Linked DNA regions of Bradyrhizobium diazoefficiens. The protein of the gene in region 1 interacts with the protein of each later gene in a pairwise test. Links are inferred from orthologs where the notes say so. Each region holds a gene or a part of one and is shown on either strand. Other genes may lie near its edges.

What was found. Proteins that work in one complex are often made in the same cells at the same time.
Region 2: the proteins of uvrA (region 1) and uvrB interact in binary tests that used the Escherichia coli proteins (3 or more experiments, as listed by UniProt). The link is inferred for Bradyrhizobium diazoefficiens from one-to-one orthologs.

Annotation. Positions count from the first base shown.
Region 1 is NZ_CP067100.1:4,019,236-4,023,267, forward strand. The notes cover bases 95-3,596. They hold uvrA (excinuclease ABC subunit UvrA), read right to left. Parts: upstream 3,280-3,596; coding sequence 295-3,279; downstream 95-294. Other genes in these bases: JJB99_RS19060 (hypothetical protein), read right to left, coding at 95-203. In the rest of the region: more of JJB99_RS19060, read right to left, coding at 1-94; JJB99_RS19070 (outer membrane protein), read right to left, coding at 3,602-4,032. UniProt on the Escherichia coli protein: The UvrABC repair system catalyzes the recognition and processing of DNA lesions. UvrA is an ATPase and a DNA-binding protein. A damage recognition complex composed of 2 UvrA and 2 UvrB subunits scans DNA for abnormalities.
Region 2 is NZ_CP067100.1:1,454,828-1,458,912, reverse strand. Bases 456-4,010 are described here. They hold uvrB (excinuclease ABC subunit UvrB), read left to right. Parts: upstream 456-816; coding sequence 817-3,810; downstream 3,811-4,010. Other genes in these bases: JJB99_RS06925 (hypothetical protein), read right to left, coding at 3,957-4,010; JJB99_RS06935 (hypothetical protein), read left to right, coding at 492-722. Also shown: JJB99_RS06945 (LysR substrate-binding domain-containing protein), read left to right, coding at 1-106; JJB99_RS06940 (hypothetical protein), read left to right, coding at 224-451; more of JJB99_RS06925, read right to left, coding at 4,011-4,085. UniProt on the Escherichia coli protein: The UvrABC repair system catalyzes the recognition and processing of DNA lesions. A damage recognition complex composed of 2 UvrA and 2 UvrB subunits scans DNA for abnormalities.

The DNA of each region.
Region 1 (4,032 bases):
TTCTGATCTGCGATCTCGGTTTCTGGCCCTTCTTCGGCGAGATCGAAAACAGTGGAAATGTCGAGCTTTCTGTCCGCTTCGCCCAAGTCGTCGACCACGAGCCGCCTCACATATTCGGCGAACGATATCTTCTTCTCGGCGGCTTTGGCTTGTGCCCGCCGCCGAGTTTCTGGATCGAGCGTGACTTGCGTTCTGTCGCTCATGGGCTGCTCCGAGCCGACCCCAGCGCCATCATGCCATCATACCCCGGCTTTAGCAATATCAGCCGAGGCAGGTCTCAGACCTTAACCGAATCTACTCCGCCGCCTCGCTCGTGCTCCGCCGCTTCGGCTTCCGCGCCTTCTTCAGCACCGGCTCCAGGAATTTGCCCGTGTAGCTCCGCGGCGCTTTCGCGATGTCTTCCGGCGGGCCCCAGGCGACGATCTCGCCGCCGCCGTCGCCGCCTTCGGGGCCGAGGTCGATGACCCAGTCGGCGGTCTTGATGACTTCGAGATTGTGCTCGATGACGACGACGGTGTTGCCCTGCGCGACCAGCTCGTGCAGCACCTCCAAGAGCTTCTTGACGTCGTGGAAGTGCAAGCCGGTGGTCGGCTCGTCCAGGATGTAGAGCGTGCGGCCGGTGGCGCGCTTGGACAATTCCTTGGCGAGCTTGACGCGCTGGGCTTCGCCGCCGGACAGCGTGGTCGCCTGCTGGCCGACATGGATGTAGTCGAGGCCGACGCGGTGCAGGGTCTGGAAGGTCTCGCGCACGCGCGGCACCGCCTTGAAGAACTCGGCGGCCTCCTCGACGGTCATGTCGAGCACGTCGGCGATGGACTTGCCCTTGAACAGGACTTCGAGCGTCTCGCGGTTGTAGCGCTTGCCCTTGCAGACGTCGCAGGTGACGTAGACGTCGGGCAAAAAGTGCATCTCGATCTTGATGACGCCGTCGCCCTGGCAGGCCTCGCAGCGGCCGCCCTTGACGTTGAAGGAGAAGCGGCCGGGCTCGTAGCCGCGCGCCTTGGCCTCGGGCAGGCCGGCGAACCATTCGCGGATCGGCGTGAAGGCGCCGGTATAGGTTGCAGGATTCGAGCGCGGGGTGCGGCCGATCGGCGACTGGTCGATGTCGATGATCTTGTCGATGTGCTCGAGGCCTTCGATGCGGTCGTGCGGGGCGGCGCCTTCGCTGGCGTTGTTCAGCTTGCGGGCGATGGCGCGATAGAGCGTGTCGATCAGCAGCGTCGACTTGCCGCCGCCGGAGACGCCGGTGACGCAGGTGAACAGGCCGAGCGGAATCTCGGCGGTGACATTCTTGAGGTTATTGCCGCGCGCGTTCACCACCTTGATGGTGCGGCGATGGTTCGGCGGGCGCCGCTCCGGTACCTCGACCTCGAGCTCGCCGGTGAGATATTTGCCGGTCAGCGATTTCGGGTTGCGCATGATCTCGGCCGGGGTGCCCTCGGCGACGATGTGGCCGCCATGCATGCCGGCGCCGGGGCCGATGTCGAGCACGTAGTCGGCGAGGCGAATCGCGTCCTCGTCATGCTCGACCACGACCACGGTGTTGCCGAGGTCGCGAAGTCGCTTGAGCGTGTCGAGCAGGCGCGCGTTGTCGCGCTGGTGCAGGCCGATCGAAGGCTCGTCCAGCACGTAGAGCACACCAGTCAGGCCCGAGCCGATCTGCGACGCCAGGCGGATGCGCTGGCTCTCGCCGCCGGACAACGTACCGGAGGAGCGGGAGAGGGTGAGATAGTTGAGGCCGACATCGAGCAGGAAGGTCAGGCGCTCGCGGATCTCCTTCAGGATGCGTCCGGCAATCTCGTTCTGCTGTGCGTTCAGCGCCTCAGGCACGGTCTCGAACCAGGCGCCGGCGCCTTTCACCGATAGCTCCGAGATCTCGCCGATATGCTTGCCGCCGATCTTGACGCAAAGCGCCTCGGGCTTGAGGCGGAAGCCGTTGCAGGCGCCGCAGGGCACGTCGTGGAAATACTTTGCGAGTTCCTCGCGCGCCCACTCGCTCTCGGTCTCGCGATAGCGGCGGTTGATGTTGGTGATGACTCCCTCGAACGGCTTTTTGGTATCGTAGGAGCGCACCCCGTCCTCATAGGAGAACTTGATCTCGTCCTCGCCGGAGCCGTAGAGGATCGCGTCTCGCGTCTTCTTCGCGAGGTCCTTCCACTTGGTGTCCAGCGTGAACTTGTAGTGCTTGCCGAGCGCGGTCAGCGTCTGCACGTAATAGGGCGAGGACGACTTGGCCCAGGGCGCGATCGCGCCCTTGCGCAAGGTCATCTCCTTGTCGGGGATGACGAGATCCTCGTCGACATGCTGCTCGACGCCGAGGCCGCCGCAGGCGGGACACGCGCCGTAGGGGTTGTTGAACGAGAACAGGCGCGGCTCGATCTCGGGAATGGTGAAGCCGGAGACCGGGCAGGCGAATTTTTCCGAGAACAGGATGCGCTCGGGGCCGCTCTTGTCGTGGATCTTTGCGGTCTTCTTTTTCTCTTCAGCGGGCGCCGCGGCCGCGGCCGCGGGCGCGTCAGCGAACTCGACCACGGCCAGGCCTTCGGCGAGCTTCAGCGCGGTCTCGAAGCTCTCGGCGAGGCGCTGGCCGATGTCGGCGCGCACCACGATGCGGTCGACGACGACGTCGATGTCGTGCGGGAATTTCTTGTCGAGAACAGGCGCTTCCGCCAGCTCGTGGAAGGTGCCGTCGATCTTGACGCGCTGAAAGCCCTTCTTGAGCCATTCGGCGAGCTCCTTGCGGTACTCGCCCTTGCGGCCGCGCACGACCGGGGCGAGCAAATAGAGGCGGGTGCCTTCGGGCAGCGCCAGCACGCGGTCGACCATCTGCGACACGGTCTGGCTCTCGATCGGCAGGCCGGTGGCCGGCGAATAGGGCACGCCGACGCGGGCCCAGAGCAGGCGCATGTAGTCGTAAATTTCAGTGACGGTGCCGACGGTGGAGCGCGGATTCTTGGACGTCGTCTTCTGCTCGATCGAGATCGCCGGCGACAGGCCGTCGATCTGGTCGACGTCAGGCTTCTGCATCATCTCCAGGAACTGGCGGGCATAGGCCGACAGCGATTCAACGTAGCGGCGCTGGCCCTCGGCGTAGATGGTGTCAAAAGCGAGCGAGGATTTGCCGGAGCCGGAGAGGCCGGTGAACACCACCAGCTTGTCGCGGGGAATCTCGACGTCGATGTTCTTGAGGTTGTGCTCGCGCGCGCCACGGATCGTAATTGCGCGCAGGCTTGAGCCCGCGTTCTGCTGTTGGCGCTTCGCCTTGATCACTTCATCCATCCGAGTTGCCCTCAAGGAATCCCATGGGCGCGCGACCGCGCCAACGCTGGAGGCACGCTTCGCCGGAACCGGGATCGGCACCGATGGGTATGGCAGCGAACGTAGGAAGAACGAGAACGGATTTCCAGTGGGACTTGCGAATCGTCAACGGATTGTTGGCGCGCTGGCGGCATCTGGCAGGAGCGGCGGCATCCGGAACAGCCGAAGGGCCGGCGCGAGGCCGGCCCTTCGTTCGCGGTTGAGTGCAGACTTGGGGTGCAGACTTGGGGGAATCCGCACGTGAGCAGGACCTGGGGAGTCCTTGGGGATTCGTAGCCGGGGCTCAGTATTTGACGACGACCGGGCCGCCCCAGCGATAGTTGACGCGGATCAGGCCGATATCGACGTCCTGCCCGATCCGTTCGGTGCGCACGGGCGGGACGAGGATCGCGCTGGCGAGGTCGCCGCCGTGATGTCCAAGGAACAGATGGTCGTACTCGCCGCCGACCGACCAATTCTCCGCAAAGGCGTATTCCACGCCAAAGCCGGCGCTATAGCCCCAGCGGGTCTGGTTCAACGTGTTGGATACGACGCCAACGCTCGGAATGAACTCGTCGTATCTGTCGTGCGCGACGGCTGCGCCCGCCTTGCCGTAGAACAGCAGGCTGTTCACGGTGTAGCCGAGCTGGCCGGTGAACAGACCAAAGCTGTTGATCGTGGTCCGGTTGTTGAGCGGCGCCAGCGCGAAGCTGACATTGCTGCCTTTGAAGTCGG
Region 2 (4,085 bases), 2.6 Mb from region 1 along the record:
GACCGAGCAGCGCGACTTTGCCGCGTTCCGCCGCTGGATCATGCGCGCCGCGGCGGAACCCGCAGCCCGTCCCCGGCGGCTCGGGCGGGCCGCCGCACGAAGCTGACCGCGGGCCGATCACCCGTTCGGGTGAAAAAGCCGACCGCTTGTGAACGGCTTCACATCCGCAAATCCGCAAACGTGGTCCCCTAGACCTCTGACAAGATGCATTTGGGGACCACCAATGACGACCCTCTACGACGGCTTTGACATCGAATCCTTCGAAGCTGGCAAAGGCCTGTGGCACGCCCGCATCCGCCGCGCGGATTTCAGCCCGGTTGCCATCGACGGCGTGCTGTTTCCGGCCATGGAAGTCGGCTTCGCCTGGCCCGACCCCGACGCCGCGATCGCCGACGCCAAGCACCACATCGATCGCTTCCGCCGGCGCGCCGAAGAGAGCGACGATGAATAAGCCGCACTGAGAGACTGCGCGGCATAACAGGGAACCGGTCATGTCCATCACCGACGTCGAAGACGCACCGCGGTCGCGGATCTACGCCCGCGCCGTGCTCTCGGATTGCCCGGAATGCGACGGCGATCTCACGGTGCTCCGTGTGATCGGCGGCCGCGCCGGATGCGAGTACTGGACCATGCGCTGCACCGATTGCGGCGGCATTCATCTCGACATCCTCGAGCCGCATCAGGCGGCCGAAGATGACGAGGGGCCACGGCCGGCGGCGTGACGTTCCCGGCTGCTGCCAGCCTGCTGTCAGCAGCCTGAATTGCGACGGGCCTTCGCCCTTTCCTGAGGGGCGGACTCGGCCCATATTCGGGGGCATGGCGAAGAAACCTGCATCCTCCGAAAAATCCGGCAAATCCACCAAGACCAAAGCGCCGAACTCCAAGGCGCATCGCCCTGACGTGCAGCCGATCGGGCCGGCGCTGGCCGAGCTGCTCAATCCCGCGATCAACCGCGGCGATGCCGGGCTCGGCTCGGGCACCGGCCTGCAGCCGCCGCCGGACAATTCGCGCGACCGCCGCGCAGGGGGCGAAGCCGCTGCGCATCGCGCGCGGGCCTCGACGCCGAAGGAGTTTCCGCAGGATATGGCGCGGCCGGCATCAGGCAGCGCGACTCGCGGCTTACCCCTCTCCCCGGCCCTCCCCCACAAGGGGGGAGGGAGCGGAGAGACCAGTGGTTTCGATGAGGCGCCGCAGGCCAATTACGGCACCGCAGCCACGATCCCGACGCTCGACCCGGAACTGGCGCGGCAGCTCGGCCTTCCCACCGAGGAGGACGATGCCGAGGCACTGGCGCGGCCGCCACGTTCCAAGATGGAGGCGCTCGGCGTCAAGGCCACCGCCGACGCCCTTGAATCGCTGATCCGCGAGGGCCGGCCGGAGTTCCGCAAGGACGACGGCTCCATGAAGGTGTGGACGCCGCACCGCCCGCGACGCCCGGAAAAGTCCGAAGGCGGCGTGCGTTTCGAGATCAAGTCGGCCTACGAGCCCAAGGGCGATCAGCCGACCGCGATCGCCGAGCTGGTCGAAGGCATCAACCGCAACGACCGTTCGCAGGTGCTGCTCGGCGTCACTGGCTCCGGCAAGACCTACACCATGGCCAAGGTGATCGAGGCGACGCAGCGCCCGGCGCTGATCCTGGCGCCAAACAAGACGCTCGCCGCCCAGCTCTATGGCGAGTTCAAGAATTTCTTTCCCGACAACGCCGTCGAGTATTTCGTCAGCTATTACGACTACTACCAGCCGGAGGCGTATGTCCCCCGCACGGACACGTACATAGAAAAGGATTCCTCCATCAACGAGCAGATCGACCGCATGCGCCACTCGGCGACGCGCGCGCTGCTCGAACGCGACGACGTCATCATCGTGGCGTCGGTGTCCTGCATCTATGGTATCGGCTCGGTCGAGACCTACACTGCGATGACGTTCGCGTTGAAGAAGGGCGAGCGCATCGACCAGCGCCAGCTCATCGCCGACCTCGTCGCGCTCCAGTACAAGCGAACCCAGGCCGATTTCACCCGCGGCACGTTTCGCGTGCGCGGCGACGTCATCGACATCTTCCCGGCGCACTATGAAGACCGCGCCTGGCGCGTGAATTTGTTCGGCGACACCATCGAGACCATCGAGGAGTTCGATCCGCTCACCGGCCACAAGCAGGACGAGCTCGAATTCATCAAGATGTACGCCAACTCGCACTATGTGACGCCGCGCCCGACCCTGGTGCAGGCGATCAAGTCGATCAAGTCGGAACTGAAGCAACGGCTCGACCAGTTCCACGACCAGGGGCGCCTGCTGGAAGCGCAGCGGCTGGAGCAGCGCACCACCTTCGACCTCGAGATGATGGAGGCGACGGGAAGCTGCGCCGGCATCGAGAACTATTCGCGCTATCTCACCGGCCGCCGCCCCGGCGAGCCGCCGCCGACGCTGTTCGAATACGTCCCCGACAACGCGCTGATCTTCGCCGACGAGAGCCACGTCACCATCCCGCAGATCGGCGCCATGTTCCGCGGCGACTTCCGCCGCAAGGCGACGCTGGCCGAATACGGTTTCCGTCTGCCGTCCTGCATGGACAACCGCCCCTTGCGCTTCGAGGAATGGGACATGATGCGGCCGCAGACCATCGCGGTGTCGGCGACGCCGAGCGGCTGGGAGCTCAACGAGAGCGGCGGCGTGTTCGTCGAACAGGTCATTCGCCCCACGGGCTTGATCGATCCGCCCGTCGACATCCGCCCTGCCCGCACGCAAGTGGACGATCTCGTCGGCGAGGTCCGCGCCACCGCGCAGGCCGGCTATCGCTCGTTGATCACAGTGCTGACCAAGCGCATGGCGGAGGACCTCACCGAATATCTGCATGAGCAGGGCATTCGCGTCCGCTACATGCACAGCGACATCGACACCATCGAGCGCATCGAGATCATCCGCGATTTGCGTCTCGGCGCCTTCGACGCGCTGGTCGGCATCAATTTGCTTCGCGAAGGCCTCGACATTCCCGAATGCGCGCTGGTCGCGATCCTCGACGCCGACAAGGAAGGTTTTTTGCGCAGCGAGACGTCGCTGATCCAGACCATCGGCCGCGCCGCGCGCAACGTCGACGGCAAGGTGATCCTCTATGCCGACCAGATGACGGGATCGATGGAGCGCGCCATCGCCGAGACCAACCGCCGCCGCGAGAAGCAGGTCGAGTACAACACGGCCAACGGCATCACGCCGGAGAGCGTGAAGAAGCAAATCGGCGGCATCCTCAACTCGGTCTACGAGCGCGACCACGTGCTGGTCGAAGTCGGCGGCCACGACATGACCGACGACGTCATCTCGATCGGCCACAACTTTGAAGCCGTGCTCGCCGATCTCGAAACAAGGATGCGCGAAGCCGCCGCCGATCTGAACTTCGAGGAAGCCGCCCGCCTCCGCGACGAGGTCAAACGCCTGCGCGCCACCGAGCTCGCGGTGGTCGACGACCCCACCGCCAAGCAGCGCGCGGTGCAGAGCAAGGCCGGCGCCTATGCCGGCACGAAGAAGTACGGCGACGCCGCGAACCTGCCCGTCAGCGCCATGAAGAACAAGAGCGCCGCCACCGCGCTTAAGGCCGGCAGCGGCAAGGGCTCGCGCGTGCACAAGCCGCATCTCGACGAGATGCACGGCCCGGAATCGCTGCCCTACCGCCCAGCCCCAACGCTGCCGTCAAAGCCGTTCGGCAGCACCAGCCGGATCATCCAGCCGACGGATTCAAGGCAGTCGGGGCCGGAGTTCGGGCCGGCGCCGAAGTCGACCGGGGGGATGCCGGGACGGCGCGGGGGGTGGAAGAAGAGGTAGGACGCTGGCAATCCAAGCGAGTTTCGTTACTTTGCGCTCACATCAAGCGGACTGACGGGCCATCTTCTAGAACACTGCCGTTCGTTGCTATGGATTCCGGGCTCGCCGCTTTGCGGCGCCCCGGAATGACGAGAACACTACTCCCCTCACCCCACGCTCGCCGTCACCACCGCCATCACCGACAGCAGCAGCACGATGGTCATGAGTTGGAGCGAGGCGACCGGCTGGGTGCGCCAGGCCGTGATCTTGTCGGCCAGCGACAGATGGGCCTCGAA